Regions from separate parts of the Streptomyces sp. NPDC051578 genome, predicted to be linked through region 1. Evidence: riboswitches for the same ligand, from Rfam matches in the RefSeq annotation. Region 1 holds a riboswitch; the other holds the start of a gene.

What was found. Region 1 has a riboswitch for glycine ahead of gcvP (aminomethyl-transferring glycine dehydrogenase). Riboswitches for the same ligand answer to the same signal wherever they lie in the genome.
Region 2: another riboswitch for glycine. It lies ahead of gcvT (glycine cleavage system aminomethyltransferase GcvT); the one in region 1 lies ahead of gcvP (aminomethyl-transferring glycine dehydrogenase).

Annotation. Positions count from the first base shown of each region.
Region 1 is NZ_JBITDH010000009.1:172,817-186,906, reverse strand. Features, by position in the region: gene ACIA6C_RS28885 (MerR family transcriptional regulator) at 1-457, shown strand, start outside; gene ACIA6C_RS28880 (bifunctional nuclease family protein) at 510-983, shown strand; gene ACIA6C_RS28875 (MerR family transcriptional regulator) at 1,186-1,803, shown strand; gene ACIA6C_RS28870 (DNA polymerase IV) at 1,866-3,323, shown strand; gene ACIA6C_RS28865 (PRC-barrel domain-containing protein) at 3,350-3,736, opposite strand; glycine riboswitch at 3,865-3,963, shown strand; gene gcvP (aminomethyl-transferring glycine dehydrogenase) at 4,160-7,045, shown strand; gene ACIA6C_RS28855 (DUF5999 family protein) at 7,134-7,322, opposite strand; gene ACIA6C_RS28850 (hypothetical protein) at 7,607-8,227, opposite strand; gene ACIA6C_RS28845 (glutamate-cysteine ligase family protein) at 8,722-10,257, shown strand; gene ACIA6C_RS28840 (type II CAAX endopeptidase family protein) at 10,301-11,140, shown strand; gene ACIA6C_RS28835 (PhzF family phenazine biosynthesis protein) at 11,145-11,963, opposite strand; gene ACIA6C_RS28830 (PadR family transcriptional regulator) at 12,166-12,792, shown strand; gene ACIA6C_RS28825 (SRPBCC family protein) at 12,875-13,303, opposite strand; gene ACIA6C_RS28820 (EamA family transporter) at 13,473-14,090, shown strand, end outside.
Region 2 is NZ_JBITDH010000001.1:1,352,148-1,366,237, reverse strand. Features, by position in the region: gene ACIA6C_RS06050 (flavodoxin family protein) at 1-399, shown strand, start outside; gene ACIA6C_RS06045 (hypothetical protein) at 421-912, opposite strand; gene ACIA6C_RS06040 (L-serine ammonia-lyase) at 1,056-2,438, opposite strand; gene glyA (serine hydroxymethyltransferase) at 2,707-3,963, opposite strand; gene gcvH (glycine cleavage system protein GcvH) at 3,979-4,359, opposite strand; gene gcvT (glycine cleavage system aminomethyltransferase GcvT) at 4,482-5,597, opposite strand; glycine riboswitch at 5,758-5,861, opposite strand; gene ACIA6C_RS06020 (AAA family ATPase) at 6,106-6,753, shown strand; gene ACIA6C_RS06015 (enhanced serine sensitivity protein SseB) at 7,172-7,906, shown strand; gene ACIA6C_RS06010 (enhanced serine sensitivity protein SseB C-terminal domain-containing protein) at 7,963-8,703, shown strand; gene ACIA6C_RS06005 (ABC transporter permease) at 9,266-10,258, shown strand; gene ACIA6C_RS06000 (ABC transporter substrate-binding protein) at 10,300-12,060, shown strand; gene ACIA6C_RS05995 (ABC transporter permease) at 12,204-13,205, shown strand; gene ACIA6C_RS05990 (ABC transporter ATP-binding protein) at 13,235-14,090, shown strand, end outside.

The DNA of each region.
Region 1 (14,090 bases):
CCCCACGGCGCCCCGTGACCCGGGCGGCGCGACCGGAACCACCGGACCCGCGGCCGTGTACGGCGAGGTGGGCCGGGAGAGGCCGCCCGCGGCCCGGGTGGGGCGGGCGGAGCTGCTCGCCGCCACGGAGGTGGACGAGGAGCAGTTGGCAGAGTGGGAGTCGTACGGACTCCTCGGCGAGGCGCCGGACGGCGGGTTCGACGCCGAGGCGGTCACTGTGGCCCGGCTGATCGCCGATCTCGGCCGTTTCGGGCTGGAGCCCCGGCACCTGCGGGCGATGAAGGCGGCGGCGGACCGCGAGGCCGGACTGGTGGAGCAGGTCGTCTCCCCCTTGCGGCGGCACCGCAACCCGCAGACCAGGGCCCATGCCGAGGCCACTATGAAAGAGCTGGCGGGACTCTCGGTCCGGCTGCACGAGGCGCTCGTGCAGACCGCACTCGGGGTCCGTCTGCGTTGACCGGAAAGAGCCCGACTACCCAAACCGGTCGGGCACGTCCTAGGGTTGCTGTGTGAACGAGCTCGACGTTGTGGGTGTCCGGGTGGAAATGCCCTCGAACCAACCGATCGTGCTCCTGCGTGAAGTGGGAGGCGACCGGTACCTCCCCATCTGGATCGGTCCGGGGGAGGCGACCGCCATTGCCTTCGCGCAGCAGGGGATGGCACCTGCCCGGCCGCTGACGCACGACCTGTTCAAGGACGTGCTGGAGGCGGTCGGTGAGGAGCTCACCGAGGTCCGGATCACGGATCTGCGGGAGGGCGTCTTCTACGCGGAGCTGGTCTTCGCGAGCGGGGTCGAGGTGAGCGCGCGGCCTTCGGACGCCATAGCACTGGCCCTGCGGACGGGGACGCCGATCTACGGCAGTGACGGCGTGCTGGACGACGCCGGCATCGCCATTCCGGACGAGCAGGAGGACGAGGTGGAGAAGTTCCGCGAGTTCCTCGACCAGATCTCGCCCGAGGACTTCGGCACCGGCCCGCAGTGAGGCGGCGGACAAGCCGCCCACCTGGGACATTCTGCCCATTCGGTAACCCTTTCCCCGATATGGGGCACGGGAAACCACTCTCAGGGTGATTATCACTCGGCGTGCCGAGTGTGGCGATCGTTGACGCACCCCTGGTGACTGCCTACCTTCGAGGTGGGCAGGTCAAGGACGGAGGGTCGGCGTGAGCATCACGGGCGACGGCATGACCGGGGGCACCCCCGCACGGAGTGACGGTGGGCCGTACCCGCTGCACGGCGGTGCGGCGGGCAGTGCGCGCCGTCAGCCGGACCCGGCGCCGGCCGCACCGGCCGGCGGGGCCCCGGCGCCCGAGCAGGTCGGCTACCGCGGACCGACGGCGTGCGCCGCGGCGGGCATCACGTACCGCCAGCTCGACTACTGGGCGCGGACGGGCCTGGTGGAGCCGAGCGTGCGCCCCGCCTACGGCTCGGGGACGCAGCGGCTCTACAGCTTCCGCGACGTGGTGGTCCTCAAGATCGTCAAACGCTTCCTCGACACCGGGGTCGCGCTGCAGAACATCCGTACCGCGGTGCAGCACCTGCGCGACCGCGGTTTCTCGGACCTGGAGCGCATGACCCTGATGAGCGACGGCGCCACCGTCTACGAGTGCACCTCGCCGGACCAGGTCGTCAGCCTGCTCCAGGGCGGGCAGGGCGTCTTCGGCATCGCGGTGGGCGTGGTCTGGCGGGACGTGGAGAACGCGCTGTCACAGCTGCACGGGGAACGGATCGACACCGGCGAGACGCTGGTCCGCCCCAACCCGAGGGACGAACTGGCCGCGCGCCGCAACCGGGCCGTCTGACGCGCCGCGCGCCGCCGGGGCGCCGGACGGCGTTGTCAGTGGCGTAGGGCAGCATCGGAGCCGTGAGAGCCGCGCCGACCATCCTCCACCTGGACATGGACGCCTTCTACGCCGCCGTGGAGCAGGCGTCGAAGCCGAGCCTGCGCGGAAAGCCGGTGATCGTCGGCGGCCTCGGGCCGCGCGGGGTGGTCGCCACCGCCTCCTACGAGGCCAGGCGCTTCGGGGTGCATTCGGCGATGCCGACGGCGCAGGCCAGGCGGCTGTGCCCGAACGGCGCGTACCTGATCCCCCGCTTCACCCTGTACCGCGAGGTCAGCGAGACCGTCATGGCCCTGCTGCGGGCGCTGTCACCCCTGGTGGAGCCACTCAGCCTCGACGAGGCCTTCGTGGACCTGGAGGCGGGCGGCGTCGCCTTCGACTCGGCTACCGCTCGCGCCACGGGGGAGCGGCTGCGGGCCGACATCATGGCCGCCACCGGGCTCAGCGGCTCCGTGGGGCTGGCCGGCTCCAAGATGCTGGCCAAGGTCGCCTCGGAGGAGGCCAAACCCGCCGGGCTGCTGCTCATCGAGCCCGGGACGGAGCGGGAACTGCTCGCGCCGATGTCGGTACGGACCCTGCCGGGCGTCGGGCCGGCCACCGGGGAACACCTGCGGCGGGCCGGGATCACCACGGTGGGGGACCTGGCCGAGGCCGGGGAGGACGAACTGGTCCGGATGGTGGGGCGGGCCCACGGCGCGGGGCTGTACCGGATGGCGCTGGGTCTGGACGACCGGCCCGTGGTCGCCGAGCGGGACGCGAAGTCGGTGTCCGTGGAGGACACCTTCGACGTGGACCTGCACGACCGGGTGCGGATCCGGTACGAGGTCCAGCGGCTCGCCGACCGCTGTGTGGGACGGCTGCGCGGCTCGGGCCACTCCGGGCGGACCATCGTGCTCAAGGTGCGGCGCTACGACTTCTCGACGCTGACCCGCTCGGAGACGCTGCGGGGCCCGACCGACGACCCGGTGGTGGTGCGGGAGGCGGCCCAGCGGCTGCTGGAGGCCGTGGACACCACGGGCGGGGTGCGGCTGCTGGGCGTCGGGGTGACGGGGCTGGCCGACTACACGCAGGAGGACCTGTTCGCCCAGGCCGATGCCCTGGCCGACGCGCTGGCCGCGCAGGCCGCGCAGGAGGGCCCGGAAGGCGGCCCGGCGCAGGCCGGTGAGGCCGAGGGGCCGGGCGGGGCGCAGGAGCCCGGCGTGACCGCCGCGGCGGCCTCAGCGCCCTCGCCGGTCACCGGCGGCGCGGACGAGCCCGAACCGGCCGCCGGGCGCCGCTGGCCGGCCGGCAGTGACGTCAGACATGCGGTCTACGGCCCCGGCTGGGTCCAGGGCAGCGGGATCGGCCGGGTGACGGTGCGCTTCGAGCGCCCCGGATCGGCGCCGGGGCGCGTGCGCACCTTCCGGCTGGACGACCCCGAACTGGAGCCTTCCGATCCGCTGCCGCTCGTGGGGGAGGAGGGGACGCCGGACGGTCCCTAGTGCGGTGGACCTTTCCGGTCGCAGCACTAGCCTTCGCCGGCCAGGCTGCCGAAGTCCCGGGGCTGCGCAGGGGGCTGGGGGCGCTGGAAGTCCGTCGGGAGGGTCACGTCAAGGCCGTAGTGGTGGTAGAGCTGGAGTTCCTGCTCCGGGGAGAGGTGGCGGCCGACCCCGAAGTCCGGGGCGTCCTTGATCAGGGAGCGTTCGAAGGGCACCCGGAGGGTGTCGTCGACCACCTCGCTGGGCTCCAGCGGAACGAAGGCGTCCCGGCTGAACAAGCCGGTCCGGACGGCGGCCCACTCGGGTACGCCGGTGGCATCGTCGAGGTAGACCTCGTCCACGGTGCCGATCTTGGCGCCATTGCGGTCGAACGCCTTGCGGCCGATGAGACTGCGGGGATCGATGTCGGTCTGCACGGTCCGGTCCCTCCAAGTGGTCGCAACTGTTCCGTAATGACTCGTAATGACTACAGAAGGGCAAATCCGCGGCGGGGGCCACTTGAGGGAGCTTCCAGATCCTCGCTGGTAGGCTGAGTGATGGCTGTTGACCCTGTGCGGGAGAGTCCTCCGAGTGAGCACGACGGAGGCGCCGAAGGAGCAAATCCTCCCCGGAATCTCTCAGGCATACGTACCGCACGTGACGAGGCCACTCTGGAAAGCAGGGGTGGGTACCGGGCGCGCAGTACCGGTTCCCCTCCTCACCGACGGTGAAAGCCGGAGGCCGCGGACATCCCCGCGACTCCGGTGAAGCTCTCAGGTTGAGATGACAGAGGGGGAGGCCGTCCGGGTGCCCGCGCCGTGGTGCCCCTCGCAGGTCGTACGACCAGGAGGCCTCCGTACATGACCGCCAACCGCATTCCGCTCTCTCAGCTGGAGCGAGGCATCCCCTTCGAGCAGCGCCACATCGGCCCGGATGCCGAGGCGCAGGCCAAGATGCTCGCCCAGGTGGGCTACGGCTCCCTGGACGAGCTCACCGCCGCCGCGGTACCGGATGTGATCAAGACCGCGGCCGCGCTGAACCTCCCCGAGGCGCGGACCGAGGCCGAGGTGCTGGCCGAGCTGCGCTCGCTCGCCGACCGCAACCAGGTTCTGTCCCCCATGATCGGCCTGGGTTACTACGGCACGTTCACCCCGCCGGTGATCCTGCGCAACGTCATGGAGAACCCGGCCTGGTACACGGCCTACACCCCGTACCAGCCGGAGATCTCGCAGGGGCGCCTGGAGGCGCTGCTGAACTTCCAGACCGTCGTCGCCGACCTGACGGGCCTGCCGACCTCGGGCGCCTCCCTGCTCGACGAGGGCACCGCGGCCGCCGAGGCCATGTCGCTGGCCCGCCGCGTCGGCAAGGTCAAGGGCGGTGTCTTCCTGATCGACGCCGACGCGCTGCCCCAGACCATCGCCGTGATCGAGACGCGCGCCGAGCCGATCGGGGTCGAGGTCGTCGTCGCGGACCTGTCCGAGGGCATCCCGGCCGAGATCGCCGAGCGCGGCGTCTTCGGTGTGCTGCTCCAGTACCCCGGCGCCTCCGGTGCCGTGCGGGAGATCAAGCCGGTCATCGACCAGGCGCACGAGCTCGGCGCGATCGTCACCGTCTCCGCGGACCTCCTCGCGCTGACCCTGCTGGTCTCCCCGGGCGAGCTGGGCGCCGACATCGCGGTGGGCACCACGCAGCGCTTCGGCGTCCCGATGGGCTTCGGCGGACCGCACGCCGGCTACATGGCCGTCCAGGCCAAGCACGCCCGCTCGCTGCCCGGCCGCCTCGTCGGTGTCTCCGTCGACGCGGACGGCAACAAGGCGTACCGCCTCGCGCTCCAGACCCGCGAGCAGCACATCCGCCGTGAGAAGGCCACCAGCAACATCTGCACCGCGCAGGTGCTGCTCGCCGTCATGGCCGGGATGTACGCCGTCTACCACGGCCCGGACGGCCTGCGCACGATCGCCCGCCGCACCCACCGCTACGCCGCCCTGCTCGCCGCCGGCCTGACGGCCGGCGGGGTCGAGGTCGTGCACGGCGCGTACTTCGACACCGTCACCGCCCGGGTTCCCGGACGGGCCGCCGAGGTCGTGGCCGCCGCCCGCGAAGGCGGGGTGAACCTCTATCAGGCCGACGCCGACCTCGTCTCCATCGCCTGTGACGAGACGACGCTGCGCGCCGACATCGAGGCCGTCTGGGCCGCCTTCGGCGTCACGGCGGACATCGAGGCGCTGGACGCCACGACCGGGGACACGCTGCCCGAGGGCTTGCTGCGCTCGGACGCCTACCTGACGCACCCGGTGTTCCACCAGCACCGCAGCGAGACCGCCATGCTGCGCTACCTGCGCAAGCTCGCGGACAAGGACTACGCCCTGGACCGGGGCATGATCCCGCTGGGCTCCTGCACGATGAAGCTCAACGCGACCACCGAGATGGAGCCGGTGACCTGGCCCGAGTTCGGCCAGCTGCACCCCTTCGCCCCGGTGGAGCAGGCGGAGGGCTACCTCACGCTCATCACCGAGCTGGAGGAACGTCTCTGCGAGGTCACCGGCTACGACAAGGTCTCGATCCAGCCCAACGCCGGCTCCCAGGGTGAGCTCGCCGGTCTGCTGGCCGTGCGCGCCTACCACCGCGCGAACGGCGACGAGCAGCGCACCGTCTGCCTCATCCCGTCCTCGGCGCACGGCACGAACGCGGCCAGCGCCGTGATGGCCGGCATGAAGGTCGTCGTCGTCAAGACCGCCGACGACGGCGAGGTGGACGCGGACGACCTGCGCGCCAAGATCGAGCAGTACCGCGACGAGCTCGCCGTCCTGATGATCACCTACCCCTCGACGCACGGTGTCTTCGAGGAGCACGTCGCCGACATCTGCGCCCAGGTGCACGAGGCCGGCGGCCAGGTCTACGTGGACGGCGCCAACCTCAACGCCCTGGTGGGTCTGGCCAAGCCGGGCCACTTCGGCGGCGACGTCTCGCACCTGAACCTGCACAAGACCTTCTGCATCCCGCACGGCGGCGGCGGTCCGGGCGTCGGCCCGGTCGGTGTCCGGGCGCACCTCGCGCCGTACCTGCCCAACCACCCGCTCCAGCCGACCGCCGGCCCCGAGACGGGCGTCGGCCCGATCTCCGCGGCGCCCTGGGGCTCGGCCGGCATCCTGCCGATCTCGTGGTCCTACGTCCGCCTCATGGGCGGCGAGGGTCTCAAGCGCGCCACCCAGGTGGCGGTGCTCGGCGCCAACTACATCGCCAAGCGTCTGGAGCCGCACTACCCGGTGCTCTACACGGGCCCCGGCAACCTGGTCGCGCACGAGTGCATCATCGACCTGCGTCCGCTGTCGAAGGCGACGGGCGTGAGCGTGGACGACATCGCCAAGCGTCTGATCGACTACGGCTTCCACGCGCCGACGATGTCCTTTCCGGTGGCCGGCACGCTCATGATCGAGCCGACGGAGTCCGAGGACCTCGCCGAGATCGACCGGTTCTGCGACGCGATGATCGCCATCCGCGGCGAGATCGAGCGGGTCGCGGGCGGCGAGTGGCCGGTGGACGACAACCCGCTGGCCAACTCCCCGCACACCGCGGCGGCGCTCGGCGGCGAGTGGAACCACCCGTACAGCCGCGACGAGGCCGTCTTCCCCGGCGGGGTCACCGCGGCCGAGAAGTACTGGCCGCCGGTGCGCCGGATCGACGGCGCCTTCGGCGACCGGAACCTGGTGTGCTCCTGCCCGCCGCTGGACGAGTACGACGCCTGAGCCGTCCTCCCGTAGACGGATGACGTAGCAGGGGGCCGGTCCCGGAGCGCATGCTCCGGGACCGGCCCCCTCCTCGTGAGCGAGCCGTCTACGCGACCGCGAGCGGGCGGTGCGGGGCGATGATCTGGCCGTCCGGCAGCAGCTCACCGGTGTCCTCGAAGAGCAGGACGCCGTTGCACAGCAGGCTCCAGCCCTGTTCCGGGTGGTTGGCCACCGGGCGCGCGGCCTCCCGGTCGGCGGACTCTGATGACGGGCAGGCAGGCTGGTGCTGGCACATGGATGCGTTCTTTCGCTGCGGTGTGGTCTGCGTGCTACGGCTCGATGTGTGTTTCATGGCCGTCCCCCTGGTTTCATCCCCGCACCAGCGGGGAGCGTGTCGTCAGTCTTCCCCCATGACGGCTGCTTCGCAGGGATTTCCCGGCAGCTGTCCTCATAGATTGATGACGCATCACTCGTGCGGGCGGTTCAGCCAACTCCCGTGCCAATCGGGGTGGTTCCCCGCTGGCCCAAGCGGGCTAGGCCGCATGGGCCACTCGGGCCATGCCGGTCGGTCCGTGCAGGTCAGGCCGCCGGAGCGGCCACCGGCGGCGGTGTCGGAGGCGCCGTGCGCCGCAGTCGGTGGGTCAGTACGGGCAGCAGTTCGGACACGGTGTGCGGCCGGTACGGGGCGATCCCCGGCGGGGCCGGCGCCAGGGGCACCAGCAGGTCGGCGGCGGCCGGCAGCCCGGCGGACGGGTCGGCGTTCACGGCTCCGTGCAGCCACAGCGTCAGCATGTACAGCTCCGGTACGGACAGCAGCCTGGGCTGGTAGCCCTGGCCCAGCGACTCCGCCTGCCGCAGCGCGCGTTCGGTCGCCGCGACGTAGGGGCCTTCGAAGAAGTGCGAGAAGGCCCAGCCGTCCGGGGTGAGGCGCGTGTCGGCGGCCGCGACGAACCGGTCGCCGCTGCGGATCAGGAACCGCCAGCCCGTCAGCCGCGTGCGGGGCGGCCTGCCGCCGGGCACCAGCGCCGAGGCGTGCAGCCGGTCGAGGACGTGGACCGGGAGCGGAAGTTCGGCGGTGACCGGCCCTTGCAGGGCGCGCAGGGAAGGAGTGTGTGCCTCGTTGACGGCGGTGGGGGAACCGAGTGCCGCGAGGACGCTGCGCAGGGCGGGCGCGGGAGCCGGAGGGACATGCAGCGGCATGGTGGGTCGCCTCTCACTTGGGAGACCGGTGCTACGGGGGAAGGTGCGGACGGCGCTGTCGCATTCTGGGGTCAGAGGTGGGCTGTGGGGCAATGGCCGCGCGCCAACTCTCTGCCTCGTTTGCGGAGTTTATACGACATGTGTTCACGCAATGTTTCGGCTAGCTGTCCCGGCTATTGCCGACAAGGCGATTACCGGTCCCGCTGACCTGACATGCATGCCGGTTGCACACGGACATGCAGCGCTGACCTCGGAGGTTACCGGACGGGGGCTCGGCTGGAAAGCACCGGTTATCCGGAATGGGCAAAGTCAACGCGGAATTTGCTCAGGCGTACTTGCCGGATGAATGTGCCGAAGCGCCGTTCGCGCCAAACCGGCGCGCGCTCGCGGCCACGCGCGCCCCCTCGGCGTTAGCGATCATTCCGCTGGGGCATCATCGACCGTAACGCCCGCCTGCATGCTGTGGGCCGGGCCACTTGAGGAGGGACACCTCGATGGGGGAGAAGGTCGTGGCAGGCGGATTCGACCTGTCCGATCGGCAGCGGTATCGGAGGAAGCTGCGGGAGTGCCTGGAGGGCCTGGAGCGACTTCTGGCAGAGCAGAGGTTCGATCGCCCGAAGAACATGATGGGGCTGGAGATCGAATTGAATCTCGCGGGTGCCGACGGGTTGCCGAAAATGGTGAATGCCCAGGTCCTGGAACGGATAGCGAGCCCCGATTTCCAGACCGAGCTCGGAATGTTCAACCTGGAGGTCAACGTCCTCCCGCACCGCCTGGAGGGCCGCGTTTTCGACCAGCTCGCCGAGGAACTGAGCGCCGGACTGCACTACGCCCACCGGCAGGCCGCGGAGATCGACGCGGGCGTGGTGATGATCGGGATCCTGCCCACCGTCTCCCGGGCCGACCTGGCCCTGGCCAACCTTTCGGCGGTGGACCGCTACTCGCTGTTGAACGAGCAGATCCTGATGATGCGCGGCGAGGACTTCACCCTCGACATCGAGGGGGTCGAGCGGGTCACCTGGACCACCGGCTCGATCGTTCCGGAAGCCGCCTGCACCTCCGTGCAGTTGCACTTGCAGGTCACCCCGGCCCGGTTCGCGGACGTGTGGAACGCGGCGCAGGCGGTGGCGGCCGTACAGATAGCCGTCGGGGCCAACTCCCCGTTCCTGTTCGGCCGGGAGCTGTGGCGCGAGTCCCGGCCGCCGCTGTTCACGCAGGCCACCGACACCCGGCCGCCCGAGCTCCAGGCGCAGGGCGTGCGGCCGCGCACCTGGTTCGGGGAGCGATGGGTGGAGTCGGCCTACGAACTCTTCGCCGAGAACGTCCGTTACTTCCCCGCGCTGCTGCCGATCTGTGACGAGGAGGAGCCGCTGCGGGTCCTGGCCGAGGGCGGGGTGCCGAGCCTCCAGGAGCTGGTCCTGCACAACGGCACCGTCTACCGGTGGAACCGCCCCGTGTACGGGGTCGCCGACGGGGTGCCGCACCTGCGGGTGGAGAACCGGGTGCTGCCGGCCGGGCCGACGGTCGCCGACGTCGTGGCCAACGCGGCCTTCTACTACGGCCTCGTGCGGACGCTCGCGGACGAACCGCGTCCGGTGTGGACCCGGCTCCCCTTCGCCGAGGCGGAGGCCAACTTCGACGCGGCCTGCCGGTACGGGATCGACGCCCGGCTGCACTGGCCCCGCCGGGGCCGGGGCGCGGGCCTGGCGAGCGTGCCGGCGGTGCGCCTGGTGCTGGACGAGCTGCTGCCGATGGCCGCGGCGGGCCTGGACGCCTGGGGGATCGCCCCCGCCGACCGGGACCGCTGCCTCGGGATCATCGAAGAGCGCTGCCGGCGCCGGGTGAACGGGGCGACCTGGCAGGTCGACACCTACCACCAGGCGCTCGCGGGCGGTCTGGAACGCGACGCCGCGCTGGCCGCGACCACACGGCGGTACACCGAGCTGATGCACCGGGGCGACCCGGTGCACACCTGGCCGGTCGGGCTGCCGGAGCGGGAGGTGGACGCCCCGGCGGCGATCGGCCGCTGACCCGCCGGGTCCGGTGCGTGCCCGGCCGCGCCCAGGAGGCAGTATGGGGGTGGCGGACAACGGGACGGCGGGACGGGAGTCGCACGTGCGGGTGGAGCCGGAGCCGGTGGCCGAGGACCGGCGGGAGGACCGCCGCGGGTACCTGCGGACCGAGACGCTGCTGGTGCTCGCGCTCTCGCTGGGCGCGAGCGCGGTCTCGGCGCTGATCAGTTTCATCGGCTCGCTCACCAAGCCGGGTGGCCTCAAGGACCAGGCCGCCACGCTCAACGGCTCCTACGCGCCGGGCCGCCCGTGGCTGGACCTGGCGTGGCAGCTGTTCGGGATCGCGACCGCGCTGGTTCCCGTCCTGCTCGTCGCCCACCTGCTGACCCGCGAAGGGGCACCGGGGCTGCGGGCGCTCGGTTTCGACCGCACCCGCCCCGGCCGGGACCTGGGCCGGGGGGTGCTCGTCGCGGCCGGGATCGGCAGCGCGGGGCTGGCCTTCTACCTGGCGTCGCGGGCCGCCGGTTTCAACCTGACGGTGGTGCCCGAGGCGCTGCCCGACGTGTGGTGGAAGTTCCCGGTGCTGATCCTCTCCGCCGTGCAGAACGCGGTGGTGGAGGAGGTCATCGTGCTGGCCTACCTGCTGCGGCGGCTGGACGGGCTCGGCTGGTCCCCGACGGCGGCGCTGCTGGCCAGCTCGGTGCTGCGGGGCTCCTACCACCTGTACCAGGGCGTCGGCGGCTTCGTCGGCAACATGGTGATGGGCGTCGTCTTCGTCCTGGCCTACCGCCGTTGGGGCCGGGTGGCTCCGCTGGTCGTCGCCCACGCGCTGCTCGACATCGTGGCCTTCGGCGGGTACGCCCTGCTGGCGGGTCACGTCTCCTGGCTGCCGACTCCCTGACGGGTCAGGGGCGGGTGCGCAACTCGCCGTCCAGCACCGTGACGGTGCCGCCGGTCAGGTGCGTGCGGTTGCCGGCGAGCCGGACGGCCACCAGGCCGGTGCGCTTCCCGCCCTGGAGCCCCACGAGTTCGGTGCGGCCCAGCCGGGCGGCCCAGAACGGGGCGAGCGCGGTGTGGGCGCTCCCGGTGACGGGGTCCTCGTCAATGCCGACGGCGGGGAAGAAGCCCCGGGAGACGAAGTCGTACCCGCGGGCGGGATCCTCGGCGGCCGCGGTGACGATCACCCCGCGGCGGGCGTAGGCGCGCAGGGCGGCGTGGTCGGGGGTGAGCTCCCGTACCGCCCGCTCGTCGGCCAGTTCCACCACCAGGTCGCCGATGTGGGCGGAGGTGTCGTGGACGGACAGGACCGCGGCGCCCAGGGCGCGCCCCACCTCGGCGGGGGCCTCGACGGGAGTCAGCGAGGAGGTCGGGAAGTCCATCGTGATCCGGCCGTCGTCGCCGGCCAGTGCCGTCAGCACGCCGCTGCGCGTGCCGAAGCGGACCAGGCCGTTCGCGAGGCCGCTCGTCGCGAGGACGTGGGCCGTGGCGAGAGTGGCGTGGCCGCACATGTCGACCTCGGTGGCCGGTGTGAACCAGCGCAGCGCCCAGTCCGCTTCCCCGCCGGGCGGCAGGGGGCGGGCGAAGGCGGTCTCGGAGAGGTTGACCTCGGCCGCGACCTGCTGGAGCCAGCCGTCCGCGGGGAACTCCCCGTCGAGGATCAGCACCCCGGCGGGATTCCCGCCGAAGGGACGGTCGGTGAAGGCGTCGACGATTCGGATGCGCATGCCCCGACCGTAGGGCGGCTCCCTGATCGCCGCCTAAGGCCAATGCGGGGAGGCTGGCCCTGTCGATGAATAGTTTCCGATATATCGTTGACGCATCGCGAGTGGTCGGTCATAGTGGAGACATCGGAGCCCGGAAGCGGCTTCGAAGGAGCGATCGCAACGATCGGCACTGACATCGACGAATGACGAAAGGAGCGCAGTCATGCGTTCACACGGACAGCACGGACACGGACACGAGCACGGGCACGAGCACGGGCGGGGTCACGGCCACTGCGGGCCGGACCGTCGGGAGGAGTTCAACGGGCGACGAGCCGCCTTCGGGCCGTTCGGGCCGCCCTTCGGCTCAGGGCCCTTCGGCGGGCGCGGGGGACGGGGCGGGCCGCGAGGCCGCGCCCGGCGCGGCGACGTGCGCGCCTCGATCCTGGCGCTGCTCGCCGACCGGCCGATGCACGGCTACGAGATGATCCAGGAGATCGGCGAGCGCAGCGGCGGGGCCTGGAAGCCCAGCCCGGGCTCGGTCTACCCGACCCTCCAGTTGCTGGAGGACGAGGGCCTCATCACCAGTGAGAGCGACGGCGGCAAGAAGCTGTTCACGCTCACCGACGCCGGCCGCACCGAGGCCGAGTCGGGCCCGTCGGCCCCCTGGGCCGAGGCGGGCCGGGGCTTCGACTTCGAGGCGATGCACGAGATCCGGACGGCCGGAGTCGGTCTGATGGAGGCGTTCGGTCAGGTCTTCAAGACCGGCACGCCCGAGCAGCGCGAGAAGGCCCTCGGGGTCATCAACGACGCCCGCAAGAAGCTGTACCTCATCCTGGCCGACGAGCACTGATCCCGGCCACGCCTCCCGCGGTACACCGGCGCGCCCCACGGGTACTCCCGTGGGGCGCGCCGGCGCGTGTGCCCGGGACCGCTCAGGCGACCAGCGCCGACAGCTTGCGCAGCGACTCGTTCAGGGCGGCGGTCGCGGAGTCCTTGAGCTTGCCCGCCATCAGCGAGACGGCGGCCCCGGTGAACTCGCCGTCGATGCGGACGGTGGTGGCGCCGCCGTCCGGGACCAGGGTGTAGCGGGTGAGGACGGCCACGCCCATCGGGCCCTTGCCCGTGATGGCGAAGAGGCGTTCGTCCTCCAGCTCCGAGACCGTCCACAGCACCTCGGCAGGGAAGCCCATCATCTTCATGTTCTCGGCGAAGGTGGAGCCGACCGCGAGGGTCTGCGGTCCGCCCTTCGGGAAGTCGGTGTGGGTCATGCTCCACTGGCCGTACGCGTCCCAGTCCGTCAGCTGCGCCCAGACCTTCGCGGCGGACGCCTCGATGCGTGATTCCGCGGTGACTTCGGCCATGCGACCACCCCTTCTCGTCGGGTACGTGCGCGGAACGTAGCCCCGGCGACCGGAACATTCAATACTGACGACCTGTCAGAAAAGGAGGCTGCCGCCGGCCCGGTCCCCGGCCCGTCTCAACAGGTGTCACTCGAGTGATACTCCTGTTCGGCGCTGCCATGATGGCTCCATGCAAGCGTCAGGGAAGAACGCCGGACTGGGCCTGGCCCTGATCTCGGCGTGTGCGTTCGGTGGTTCCGGCGTCGCGGCGAAGCCGCTGATCGAGGCGGGCCTGGACCCGCTCCACATGGTGTGGCTGAGGGTGGCCGGCGCGGCGCTGGTGCTGTCCCCGCTGGCGTGGCGCCACCGCGATCTGGTGCGGCGCAAGCCGCTGCTGCTGGCCGGCTTCGGGCTCATAGCCGTCGCCGGCGTGCAGGCCTTCTACTTCGCCTCGCTCTCCCGCATCCCGGTCGGCGTGGCCCTGCTGCTGGAATACCTGGGGCCGTGCCTGCTCCTCGGCTACATCCGGTTCGTGCAGCGGAAGCCGGTGACCCGGGCCGCGGCGGCCGGCGCGACGGTGGCCGTCGTCGGACTGGCCTGTGTCGTGGAGATCTGGGCCGGGCTCAGCCTGGACCCGCTCGGTGTGCTGCTCGGTCTCGCCGCCGCCTGCTGCCAGGCCTGCTACTTCGTCTTCGCTGACCAGGGCAGTGACGAGGGCGACGTGCCCGACCCGCTCGGCGTGATCGCCTTCGGCATGCTCATCGGAACGCTGGTCATGACCGTGATCGCGCGGCCGTGGCAGATCGAC
Region 2 (14,090 bases), on a different contig from region 1:
ATCGAGAGGCTGTACGCCTGCTCCTCGCTGCTCAACGACCGCGGCCAGTACGCCTATTACGGCCGGGTCGGCGGGGCGCTCATCACCGGCAACGAGGACGGCGTCAAGCACTGCGCCATGAACATCCTCTACAGCCTCCAGCACCTCGGCTACGCGATCCCGCCGCAGGCCGACGCCGGGTGGATCGGCGAGGCCGGGCCGGGGCCCTCGTACCTGGACCCCGGCTCGGGCGGTCCCGAGAACGACTTCACCAACCGGAACACGACCTTCATGAGCTGGAACCTCATGCACCTGGCCGCCCTCCTGAAGCGGGCGGGCGGCATCCCGGCACACGGCAACCAGCGTTCGCAGTGGGACGCCGGGTGCCGTTTCGACTTCCCGAACCCCGAGCACCGCTAGCCCGGGGCCCGGGAGCGGGGTTCAGCAGGCGGCCGGGTGCGTAAAGTCCAGTACGAACCGCTCCGGGGCGTGCAGCACGCTCGTGTTGTAGGTGGGCGGGGTGTCGAAGGCCGCGCCGAAGGTGACGTACCCCTCGAAGTCGCCGGTCTTGGCGATGCCCTTGAGCTTGGGAAGGTCGATCTGCTGGAGCGCCGGACCCACGTAGACGTTGTGACCGGCGGAGTCGTGCGCGGCGGCGGGGTGCAGCCTGATCTCCAGGAAGTACCGGCCCGGCAGCGGGACGGGCTTGCCGGACCCGTCGTAGACCAGCTCGGAGACGGGCGTGACGGTAACCGGCGGGGCGGCTCCCTGGAGGTCGATGACGAGCCGGTCGTAGGTGCAGTGCCCGCCCCAGCGGGCGTTGGTGACCAGCGTGGTGGAGGCGGCGGAGGCCGGCGCGGCGAGCGCGACCCCGGCGGTGAGCAGGGCGCCCGCGAGCAGGGCGGTGACCTGACGGCGACGTACGTGCTGCATGACGTCCCCTCGATTCCGAGAGACGGGGACAAGCTGACACCGTTGAAGACACCCGGGACGGCGTCACGGTTGCACGCACGGGGGGACGACGTGAGGGCCGGGCGCGTCGTGCGCGCCCGGCCCTCACCTCCCTGCTCAGCGGATCAGCACTCGATGACGTTGACCGCGAGGCCGCCGCGGGCCGTCTCCTTGTACTTGACCTTCATATCGGCTCCGGTCTCCTTCATGGTCTTGATGACCTTGTCCAGGGAGACCTTGTGGGAGCCGTCGCCGCGCATCGCCATCCGGGCCGCCGTGACGGCCTTGACCGCCGCCATGCCGTTGCGCTCGATGCACGGGATCTGGACCAGGCCGCCGACCGGGTCGCAGGTCAGACCCAGGTTGTGCTCCATACCGATCTCGGCGGCGTTCTCCACCTGCTCCGGGCTGCCGCCCAGGACCTCGGCGAGGGCGCCGGCCGCCATGGAGCAGGCGGAGCCGACCTCGCCCTGGCAGCCGACCTCGGCGCCGGAGATCGAGGCGTTCTCCTTGAAGAGCAGGCCGATCGCACCGGCCGACAGCAGGAAGCGGACCACGCCCTCCTCGTCGGCGCCGGGCACGAAGTTCATGTAGTAGTGCAGCACCGCCGGGATGATGCCCGCGGCGCCGTTCGTCGGGGCGGTGACCACCCGGCCGCCCGCGGCGTTCTCCTCGTTCACGGCCATCGCGTAGAGGGTGATCCACTCCATCGACAGCGCCTGCGGGTCGCCCTCGGAGCGCAGCTTGCGCGCGGTGTTCGCGGCGCGCCGGCGGACCTTGAGGCCGCCCGGGAGGATGCCCTCGCGCGACATGCCGCGCGCGACGCAGGCCTGCATGACCCGCCAGATCTCCAGGAGGCCCTCGCGGATCTCCTCCTCCGTGCGCCAGGCCTTCTCGTTCTCCAGCATCATCGCGGAGATCGACAGGCCGCTCTCCCGGGCCATGCGCAGCATCTCGTCGCCGCTGCGGAAGGGGTACCTCAGCTCGGTGTCGTCGAGCTTGATCCGGTCCTCGCCGACCGCGTCCTCGTCCACGACGAAGCCGCCGCCGACCGAGTAGTACGTCTTCTCCAGCAGCGGGGCGCCGGCGGCGTCGTACGCGAAGAGCGTCATGCCGTTCGCGTGGTAGGGCAGGGACCGGCGGCGGTGCAGGATGAGCTGGCTCGGCTCGTCGAAGGCGATCTCGTGGGCCCCGCCTATCTCGGCGCCCAGCAGGCGCAGCCGGCCGCTCTGGCGGATCCGCTCGACCTCGGCGTCGGCGGTCTCCACGTTCACCGAGCGGGGGGAGTGGCCTTCGAGGCCCAGCAGGACCGCCTTGGGGGTGCCGTGGCCGTGGCCGGTCGCACCGAGCGAGCCGAAGAGCTCCGCGCGGACGGAAGCCGTCTGGGCGAGGACGCCTTCCTTCTTCAAACGGGTCACGAACATGCGCGCCGCCCGCATCGGGCCGACCGTGTGGGAGGAGGAGGGGCCGATGCCGATGGAGAAGAGGTCGAAGACGGAGATGGCCACGGTGGCGAGACTCCCTTGTCTGCTCGTGGGTGGGAGAGGGGCACAGGAGAGCGGGTTTGATCAGCCGGAGGTGATCAGGGAGGTTTGTTCGGATTTTGTCCGACGGTCGAGCTTAACGCGGCGAGGTGAACGACCCGCCTGCCGGACGGGGCCACCAGGGGAAGCCGGGGTGTGCGTCGGCTCACATTCCCGGCCGTCCACCGGCGGGGCGGGCGTGAAAAAGGGGCCCGGGCCTGTGGGAACAGGCACCGGGCCCCGCCCGGCCGCGTCAGAGCGTCGGGTACAGCGGGAACTTCGCCGCGAGCGCGGAGACGCGCGCCTTGAGGGCCTCGGCCTCGTACGCCGGCTTGAGCGCCTGCGCGATGATCTCGGCGACCTCGGTGAAGGCCTCGGCGTCGAAACCGCGCGTGGCCAGGGCCGGCGTACCGATCCGCAGGCCCGAGGTGACCATCGGAGGCCGCGGGTCGTTCGGGATGGCGTTGCGGTTGACCGTGATGCCGACCTCGTGGAGGCGGTCCTCGGCCTGCTGGCCGTCCAGCTCCGAGTTGCGCAGGTCGACCAGGACCAGGTGCACGTCGGTGCCGCCGGTCAGGACGTCCACGCCCACGGCCTTGACGTCGTCCTGGACCAGGCGCGCGGCCAGGATCCGGGCGCCCTCCAGGGTGCGCTCCTGGCGCTCCTTGAACTCGGGCGACGCGGCGACCTTGAAGGAGACGGCCTTGGCGGCGATCACGTGCTCCAGCGGGCCACCCTGCTGACCGGGGAAGACCGCGGAGTTGATCTTCTTCGCCAGCTCCTGCGTCGACAGGATGACACCGCCGCGGGGACCGCCGAGGGTCTTGTGCGTGGTGGTGGTGACGACGTGGGCGTGCGGCACCGGGTTCGGGTGCAGACCCGCGGCGACCAGGCCGGCGAAGTGCGCCATGTCGACCATCAGGTACGCGCCGACCTCGTCCGCGATGCGGCGGAAGGCGGCGAAGTCCAGCTGGCGCGGGTACGCGGACCAGCCGGCGACGATCAGCTGCGGCTTGGACTCCTTGGCAAGGCGCTCGACCTCGGCCATGTCGACCTGGCCGGTCTCGTCCACGTGGTACGGGACCACGTTGTAGAGCTTGCCGGAGAAGTTGATCTTCATGCCGTGGGTCAGGTGACCGCCGTGGGCCAGGTTCAGGCCCATGATCGTGTCGCCCGGCTTGAGCAGCGCGAACATCGCGGCGGCGTTCGCCTGCGCACCCGAGTGCGGCTGGACGTTCGCGGCCTCGGCGCCGAACAGGGCCTTGATCCGGTCGATCGCGATCTGCTCGACCACGTCGACGTGCTCGCAGCCGCCGTAGTAGCGGCGGCCGGGGTAGCCCTCGGCGTACTTGTTGGTCAGGACCGAGCCCTGGGCCTCCATGACGGCGACCGGAGCGAAGTTCTCCGACGCGATCATTTCCAGGGTCGACTGCTGGCGGACGAGCTCGGCGTCGACGGCGGCGGCGACGTCGGGGTCGAGCTCGTGGAGCGGGGTGTTCAGTACGGACATCAGGATCCCCTGGGGTCAGTTACCGGCGGTGAGCTTGGCGTACTCGGCATCGGAGAGCAGGTCGGCCGGCTCCTCCGTGACGCGCACCTTGAAGAGCCAGCCGCCCTCGAACGGAGCCGAGTTCACCAGCGAGGGGTCGTCCACGACGTCCTGGTTGGCCGCGACGACCTCACCGGTGACGGGGGAGTACAGGTCGCTGACCGACTTGGTCGACTCCAGCTCGCCGCAGGTCTCGCCCGCCGTCACCGTGTCGCCGACCTCGGGGAGCTGGGCGTAGACGACGTCACCGAGCGCGTTGGCCGCGAACTCCGTGATGCCGACCGTCGAGACGCCGTCCTCGGCGGCCGACAGCCACTCGTGCTCCTTGCTGAAACGCAGCTGCTGGGGGTTGCTCATGACCTGATTCTCCTGGATGCGGGGGAGTGGATACGAACAGTGGTCTTGGGTACTGGGACAGCGCCGTACGGACCTCCGTGCGGAGCTCCGTGCGGCGGTGGCGCTGTACGGGCAGGGGCGGACTACTTCTGCCGCTTGTAGAACGGCAGGGCCACGACCTCGTACGGCTCATGCGTACCGCGAATGTCCACGCCGACGCCGGAGGTGCCGGGCGCGGCGTGCGCCGCGTCCACGTACGCCATGGCGATCGGCTTGCCCAGCGTCGGCGACGGGGCGCCCGAGGTGACCTCGCCGATGACCTTGCCTCCGGCGACCACCGGGAAGCCGGCGCGCGGGACCCGGCGGCCCTCGGCGATCAGGCCGACCAGCTTGCGGGGCGGGTTGGAGGCGGCGCGCTCGGCGGCCGCCTCCAGCGCCCGGCGGCCGACGAAGTCGCCCTCCTTCTCGAACTTCACGACCCGGCCCAGACCCGCGTCGAACGGGGTCAGCGAGGTGGTCAGCTCGTGCCCGTACAGCGGCATGCCCGCCTCCAGGCGCAGCGTGTCGCGGCAGGACAGGCCGGCCGGGACCAGGCCGACGCCCTCGCCGGCCTTCGTCAGCGCCTGCCACAGCTCCACGGCGTGCTCGGGCGCGACGAACAGCTCGAAGCCGTCCTCACCGGTGTAGCCGGTACGCGCGATCAGCGCGGGGACGCCGGCGACGGTGCCGGGCAGGCCCGCGTAGTACTTGAGGCCGTCCAGGTCGGCGTCGGTGAGGGAGGCGAGGATCCCCGGGGACTCCGGGCCCTGGACGGCGATCAGCGCGTACGCGTCACGGTCGTCGCGGACCTCGGTGTCGAAGCCGGCGGCGCGCTCGGTCAGGGCGTCCAGGACGGTCTGCGCGTTGGAGGCGTTCGCGACGACCATGTACTCGGTCTCGCCCAGGCGGTAGACGATCAGGTCGTCGACGATCCCGCCGTCCTCCTGGCAGATGTGCGTGTAGCGGGCGCGGCCGACGCCGACGGTGGAGATGTTGCCGACCAGGGCGTAGTCCAGCGCCTTGACGGCCTCGGGGCCGGTCAGGGTGATCTCGCCCATGTGGGACAGGTCGAAGAGGCCGGCCTTCGTGCGTACGGCGTTGTGCTCGTCGCGCTCACTGGCGTAGCGCAGCGGCATGTCCCAGCCCGCGAAGTCGGTCATGGTCGCACCGAGCGAGCGGTGCAGCGCGTCGAGCGCGGTCAGGCGGGGGGCAGTGCTCATGGGTGTGGCTCCCGGGTCCCAGGGCATGACATGACGAGGACGATCCTCCCCATCTGTCATCGGAACCTGAGAGGTTCGCCGAGAGTTCCCGCGCCGGGCGGGTGCGTCATCGGCTTGCACCTTGGGTGGAGCTGTCGAGCAGCCCGCTTTTCAGATCTGCCTCATCCACGCGGTACGGGGCCTGAGAGATTCAAGGGAGGAACTTGCTCCTTCGGCGCCCGGGCATGGCCTTGCGGCCTGCCGGGACTCTCCCGCGCGGATTCAAGCGGCCGGTATGCAGTTGGTGTCCAGATGGCGCACATCATTGCACGAGGCGGGCGGGTGTGGGCGGGCGGGCCCGAAAGTCCGGGCCGGGCCTAGCGGGGCTTGAGCAGGGCGGAACCGGGTGGGGCGGAACAGGGCGACGGAACGGGGCGGCGGAACCGGGTGGGGCGGATTACCGTCCCTTTACATTCAGTGGGCAGAGACGGGGGAGGCGATCACAGTGCGGAGGTTCGGAGTGCCGGCTTTGACGGGGACCCTTGAGGGGGTTCCGGCGCAGCGGCGTACGGACGTGTCGGTGCCGGGGCCGCCGGCGGTGGTGCAGCCGGGGCGGGTCCGGGACCTGCGCGGGGCCGGGGTGCGGGGGCCGCGGCTCTGCTTCGCCGAAGGGGACGTCGTGGTGGTGTCCGGTCTGCCCGGCGGGGGCAAGAGCACGCTGATCAAGCGGGCCGCCGGGGCCGTGGTGATCGACTCGCAGGACACGCGGGAGCGGTGGGAGCGGCGGATGCCGGGGGCCGTGCCGTATGCGGTGTACCGGCCGCTGGTCCGTCTGGCCCACTACTGGGGGCTGTGGCGGACCCTGCGGTCGGGGGCTTCGGCGGTGGTGCACGACTGCGGCAGCCAGGCGTGGGTGCGGGGCCTGCTGGCGGCGGCGGCACGGCGGCGGGGCCGGGCGCTGCACCTGGTGCTGCTGGACACCACCGCCGAGGAGGCGCTGGCGGGCCAGGCGGAGCGGGGGCGGCGGGTGTCGGCGTACGCCTTCGCCCGCCACCGTGCGGCGGTGACCCGCCTGCTGCGCTCCGCGGAAGCCGGCCACCCCCCTCCGGGCTGCGCGACGACGACCCTCCTCGACCGCCCCTCCGCTGCCGCGGTCACCCGCATCACCTTCCCCTGACCCCCGGACCGGGGCCGCACTCCCGCCCCCTCGGCTGACCACCCCGCCCCGGGGCCGCACCGTTCGGTCCCAGCGGCCGACCATCCGCGCCGAGGCGCGCGGCTGCCAGCCCCAGCGGCTGCCCCTGCCGTTACGTGGCTGCCGGCCAACCCCAGCCCCCGCCGGCACCATCCCGCCCCGCCGGACACGCCCAGCCCCGTGGGGGCACCTCCCAGCGGTAGCAGGGGGAGCCTGGGGCGCGGGTCCGGGCGGAGCCCGGCGCCCGGCGGAGCCGGGCTCCCTGGGGCTCCGCCCCAGACCCCGCGCCTCAAACGCCGGCGAGGCTGAATTGGCGGAGCCGGCAGGCGAGGGCCGGGGTTCGGGGCGGGGGCGGGACGGATTAGGGTCTGCGGGGTAGCGCGGAGCGAGGAGGCGGCGGATGCACGGCAGCGGGTGGCCCGAGAACGAGCTGGAGCAGGTGCTCGGCGCAGCCCTGGGGCAGGCGGACGCCGGGCCGCGGATCCTGGAGGTGCTCGGCCGCAGCCAGGTCTGGGTGCCGCTGCCCTCCGGCGGGAGCCCCACGCACGCCTCCCTCGCCCTCCCGACCATGCTCATCGGCGGCGACGCCTACGTCCCCGTCTACACCTCCGAGGCCCAGTTCCGCGTCTGCGCCGGCCCCGCCATGGACTTCGCCGTCGCCCCCGCCGTCGAGTTCGCCCGCGGTCTGCCCCCTCAGCTCGGCATCGCCCTCAACCCCGAGGGCGCCGTCGGCGTCCCGCTCCCCCCGCCCGCCGTCGCGGAGCTCTGCCGCAGCGGCCGCACCCCCCTCGACGGCCCCGCCACCGGCGGCCGCGTCCGGCTCTTCGAGCCCGACTGGCAGGACGACCCGGTCGACTTCCTCACCGCCGCCGCCGACGAGTTCCGCGCCCTCGGCGTGGTCACCGCCGCCCACCGCTGCCTCGCCAGCGTCGAGGGCGGGGCGCCGCAGCTGTACATCGGTGTCCGGCTGGCGGGATGGGACCCGCAGGCGCGCAGTGCCCCGCTGGAGGCCCTGGGGCGGGCCCTCACCCGCGTACCGCCGCCCTGGCCCGTGCAGTTGATCCTCCTCGACGCCGCCCAGGACCCGGTGGTCGACTACATCCGTGAGCGCGTACGCCCCTTCTACCTCCCGTAGGGCCGCTTAAGCTGGGGGCCTACGCGTGGATGACGGCGGACGAAGAGGGGTACCGGGTGAGTGCGTCAGGCACGGCCGCGGCCGGTCAGGTCGAGCACATGCTGCGCCAGGTGACTCCCGGGCGCTATGAGAGCTACGAGTCGCTGCTGCACGCCCTCGCCGAGGGCCGCCTGTGGATGCTGCTCTGGCAGGGGCGACCGGGCTCCCCGGACGCCCAGTACGGCGGCATGGAGGTCGACGGCCTCGGCTACGCGCCCTGCGTGACCTCCCCGCAGGAGCTGGCCGCCAGCGGATGGAACCGCGGCTACGAGGTGGTCACCGGCCGGGACATCGCCTGCGCCCTGTACCCGGACCGCTGGGGCCTGTGGCTCAACCCCCACGCCCAGGGCGGCGGCCTCGGCCTGCCCTGGGCGGACCTGCGCCGCATCGCCACCGGCCTCGACCGGATGCCGGCCGGCCCGCTGCGGCTGTCCGAGCCCGCCCTGGAGCTCCCGCAGTTCTACGGGCTGCTGACCCAGCACGCGCACCGCACGCCCGCCGTCCGCTCGCTCCGCCGCGCCTGGGTCCAGCCCTCGCTGGGGTCGGCTTACCTGGCGGTGGGGCTGGACCTGTACGACGCCTCCGCGCCCGCGCTGGAATCCGTACGGGAGATGATGCGGCAGTCGGTCGGGGCGGTCCCGGAGGGCGTCCCGGTGTGCACCGTCGCGCTCGCCGACGAGCACGACCCGGTGGCGATGTGGCTGCGGTCGCAGACCCGTCCCTTCTACGACCGCGAGGGCCAGGCCCCTTCCTACTAGCCCCTCCCACCGGTCCCTTCGTACGAGTCCAGCACCGGAATCCAGCCTTCCGGAACGTGCTCATGTTTTGAGACAGCCAATACCGGCCATTTCGAGGCCGCCGGCCCCCACGGTTCCCGGCGGCCTTCGTCTTGTCCTGGTTTCGCCGCTGTTGTACGCCCAAAAGGCGCAGCACTCTTGCGAGTTGGGCGAGATGCCCGTTTGCGTACCGAACGGACGGTCTTGCTCCGCTCAGGTGGGAGTGAAGTCCGGATAACGGGAATCAGGGCGTCAGATCACGGTTGCGCATCCATTCAACTGCGGGTCTGGCGGCTGGTCGAGCGCCCGATGAAGACTCCCCACCCAAGAGCCGGTCAGTCCTCCAGGACGCGGTTCGGCACGTGATCGGCACCTGCATTCGCACACCGCGTTTCACCGCAGCACTTCCCGCACGTTTCGCACTTCCTGCACTTCACACGCGTTCAGCGTGTCCCACGCACTCCGAGCGCCACTCCGCACCAACGCCGCCACAGCGGCGGGCATGGGCCGGCACACCCGTCGGCCGAGAGGGGTCCCCACCACGATGACGGCACCACTGCATGACACGAGCGCGGAGACGCCCGCACCCGTGTCCGTAGCCGACGTCCCTGCCAAGGCCATCGAAGGCCGCTCGCCCGGCCGCATCGCATGGATGCGGCTCAAGCGCGACAAGGTCGCGCTGACCGGCGGCGTGGTCGTGATCTTCCTGATCCTGGTGGCGGTCTTCGCGCCGCAGATCGTGAGCCTGCTGGGCCACCCGCCCAACGAGTTCCACGAGGACTTGATCGATCCCGACCTCGGCACGCCGATCGGCTCGTTCGGCGGGGCCAGTTCCGACTTCCTGCTGGGCGTCGAGCCCACCAACGGCCGCGACGTGTTCAGCCGGATCCTCTACGGCGCCCGCATCTCCCTGATCGTGGCCTTCCTGGCCGCCTTCGTCTCGGTCGTCATCGGCAGCCTGCTCGGCGCGCTCGCCGGGTTCCTCGGCGGCTGGGTCGACGGCGTCATCAGCCGCCTGATGGACCTGCTGCTGGCCTTCCCGCAGCTGCTCTTCACCATCGCGCTCGTCTCCGTCGTACCCAACAGCCTTCTGGGGATGGAGGGTTCGAGCGTCCGCATGGCGGTGCTGATCGTCGTGATCGGCTTCTTCGGCTGGCCCTACATCGGCCGCATCGTCCGGGGCCAGACGATGTCCCTGCGGGAGCGCGAGTACGTCGAGGCGGCACGCAGCCTCGGCGCGGGCCGCGGCTACATCCTGATCAAGGAGCTGCTGCCGAACCTGGTCGCGCCGATCCTCGTCTACTCGACGCTGATCATCCCGACCAACATCCTGACGGAAGCGGCCCTCAGCTTCCTCGGTGCCGGCGTCAAACCGCCCACCGCCTCCTGGGGAAAGATGCTGTCCGACGCCATCCCCATCTACCAGGACGACCCCATGTACATGGTGGTTCCCGGTATCACGATCTTCATCACCGTCCTGGCGTTCAACCTCTTCGGGGACGGGCTGCGCGACGCACTCGACCCCAAGGGCAGCTGAACCGCTCTTTCGATTCACCCACCTATGGAGGTTGGACAACCGTGATCCGCAGAAAGCAGGCACTCGCGATCACCGCCGTGATCGCCGCCCTGTCGCTGACCGCCGCGTGCGGTGGCGACGACACCAAGAAGGCCGCCGACGGCGACAAGGGCGACAAGGGCTACAGCGGTGCTGCCACCGGCGTCGTGAACGCCTCGGACGCCAAGGGCGGCGAGCTCAAGCTCTGGTCCCCCCAGGACGTCGACTTCCTCGACCCGGCGCGCGCCTACTACGGCTTCGTGTGGAACATGCAGCGCCTCTTCATACGCCAGCTCTACGCGTACGACAGCAAGCCGGGTGCCGCGGGCACCAAGCTCGTCCCGGACCTCGCCGACGGCGAGCCGGTCCTGAGCAACGACGGGAAGACGTACACCGTCAAGATCAAGGACGGGGTGAAGTTCGAGGACGGCGCGCCGATCACCTCGAAGGACTTCAAGTACGGCATCGAGCGCGTCTTCGCGCAGGACGTGCTGGCCGGCGGTCCGACCTACCTGATCGACCAGCTCGACCAGGGCCAGAAGTACCCGGGGCCGTACAAGGACACCGACCCCGACAAGATGGGCCTCAAGTCCGTCCAGACGCCGGACGACCACACGATCGTCTTCAACCTGGCGAGCGCGAACTCCGACTTCAAGTACCTGCTCGCCATGCCGTCCTCCTCGCCCGTCCCGGCGGGCAAGGACTCGGGTGCCACGTACACCAACAAGCCGGTCTCCACGGGCCCGTACAAGGTCGAGAGCTTCGCCTCCGGCAAGGGCGCGACCTTCGTCCGCAACGAGAACTGGGACCCGAAGACCGACACGGTCCGCAAGGGTCTGCCGGACAAGGTCACCTTCACGGTCACCACCAACCCGGACGACATGGACCAGCGTCTGCTCTCCGGCGACATCGACCTCGCCGTCGACGGCACCGGTGTCCAGCAGGCCGCGAAGAACAAGATCCTCAAGGACGCGAACCTCAAGAAGAACGCGGACAACCCGTTCACGGGCTACATCCGCTACTTCGCCTTCCCGCAGACGGTCGCGCCGTTCGACAACATCGAGTGCCGCAAGGCCGTCATCTACGCGGCCGACCCGAAGTCGCTCCAGAACGCCCGCGGCGGCCCGACCAGCGGTGACCTCGGCGCGAACATGCTGCCGCCCGGTGTCCCCGGCGCCGACAAGTCCTACGACCCGTGGAACCTGACGGCGGGCAAGCCGCAGGAGGACAAGGCGAAGGCCGCCCTCAAGGCGTGCGGCAAGCCCGACGGGTTCGAGACCACCATCGCGGTCCGCAACAACAAGGCCCCCGAGGTCAAGTCCGCCGAGTCCCTCCAGGCCGCGCTCGCCAAGGTCGGCATCAAGGCGACGATCGACCAGTACGACGGCAAGCTCTCCTCCTCCACCATCGGTTCGCCCGAGAACGTGAAGAAGAAGAACTACGGGATCATCGTGATGGGCTGGGGCGCCGACTACAACTCCGGCGCGGGCTTCCTCCAGCCGCTGGTCGACGGTTCGTTCATCGCCCAGACCGGCAACAACAACTACACGATGCTCGACGACCCCGAGGTCAACGGGCTGTTCGACAAGGCCGCCGCCGCCGCCACGCCGGAAGCCGCCGCGCCGTTCTACACGGACATCAACAAGAAGGTCATGGAGAAGGCGCTCTACCTGCCGATCAACTTCGACAAGGCGCTGGTCTACCACAACCCGCGGCTGACGAACGTCTACTTCAACGACTCCATGGGCAAGATCGACCTCGCGGTCATCGGCGTCGCCAAGTAGTCACCTCCACCAGCTGGTCAGCAAGTACGTAAGTAAGTGCCTTCACCGCACGTGCGCTAGTCCGAAGGGCAGGTGAAGGCCGCAGGCGGCGGCTGCCGTCCCCACGAGGGGCGGCAGCCGCCCGCCCCGGGCGGCCGACTGCAGTGCTCGTCTACCTCATACGGCGGCTGTTCAACGTCGCCGCCACGCTGCTGGTGGTCTCCGTGGTCACCTTCGGCATCTTCTTCGCGGTCCCGAAACTGACCGGCAGCGATCCCGCACTCATGTACGCGGGCCGTGAGACCAATCCGACCGCCCTGGCCGGCATCCGCGTGAAGATGGGCTTCGACAAGCCCATCTCCGAGCAGTACTGGCTGTTCCTCAAGGGCGTCTTCGCCGGCCGCGACTACGACTCCGGCACCGAGGTCACGCACTGCGCCGCACCGTGCTTCGGCTACTCCTTCAAGAGCGAGGCCCCCGTCTGGGAGACCATGCTCGACCGCATGCCGGTCACCCTCTCGCTCGCCCTCGGCGCGGCCGTGATCTGGGTGATCGCCGGTGTGGCGACCGGGGTGGTCTCCGCGCTCAAACGCAGGACCGCCATCGACCGGACCGTGATGGTCGGAGCCCTCGCCGGCGTCTCCCTGCCCATCTTTTTCACCGGCATGGTGGCCCCCGCGATCTTCGTCTACGGCCTCGGCTGGCTGGACGTGTCCAACTACAAACCCCTGACCGAGGATCCACTGGCCTGGCTCAACAGCCTGATCCTCCCCTGGGTCACCCTGGCCTTCCTCTTCGCCGCCACCTACGCCCGCATCACCCGCGCCACCATGCTGGAGGTCCTCGGCGAGGACTACATCCGCACGGCCCGCGCCAAGGGCCTCAAGGAGGGCGTGGTCATCCGCAAGCACGCCCTGCGCTCGACGCTCACCCCGGTCGTCACGATGTTCGGCCTCGACCTCGGCGGCCTCCTCGGCGGCGCCGTGCTCACCGAGACGACCTTCAACTTCCAGGGCCTGGGGACGGCGGCCGTCGCCGCCATCAGCCAGGGCGACCTCCCCGTCATCATGGGCGTGACCCTGCTCGCCGCGCTGTTCGTGGTCGTGGCCAACCTGATCGTGGACCTGCTGTACGCCGTCATCGACCCGCGCGTGAGGCTGACGTGACCGACAACCCCTCCACCTCCGGCGGACCCGTGTTCGTGCCCGAGCAGGCGGGGCCCGAGTCCCGTGCCTCGGCGGCGTCCTTCCTGTCCGTACGCGACCTTCAGGTCCACTTCCCGACCGACGACGGACTGGTCAAGTCCGTCGACGGGCTCTCCTTCGACCTCGACCGCGGCAAGACGCTCGGCATCGTCGGCGAGTCCGGCTCCGGCAAGTCGGTCACCTCGCTGGCCATCATGGGCCTGCACCGCACCGGCCAGGCCCGCAGCCGCCCGCACATCTCCGGCGAGGTCATGCTCGACGGCGAGGACCTCGTCCGGGCCGACGCCGACCACGTGCGCAGGCTCCGCGGCCGCAAGATGGCGATGGTCTTCCAGGACCCGCTGTCCGCGATGCACCCGTACTACACGGTCGGCAAGCAGATCGTCGAGGCGTACCGGACCCACAACGACGTCGACAAGAAGGCGGCCCGCACCCGGGCCGTCGAGATGCTCGACCGCGTCGGCATCCCGGAGCCCCACCGGCGCGTGGACGCGTACCCCCACGAGTTCTCCGGCGGCATGCGCCAGCGCGCGATGATCGCGATGGCGCTGGTGAACAACCCCGAACTGCTCATCGCGGACGAGCCCACGACCGCCCTGGACGTCACCGTCCAGGCGCAGATCCTGGACCTGATCCGGGACCTCCAGAAGGAGTTCGGCTCCGCCGTCATCATGATCACGCACGACCTCGGCGTGGTCGCCGAGATGGCCGACGACATCCTCGTGATGTACGGCGGCCGGTGCGTCGAGCGCGGCACCGCCGAGAAGGTCTTCTACGAGCCCCGCCACCCCTACACCTGGGGCCTGCTCGGCTCGATGCCGCGCATCGACCGCGACCAGACCGAGC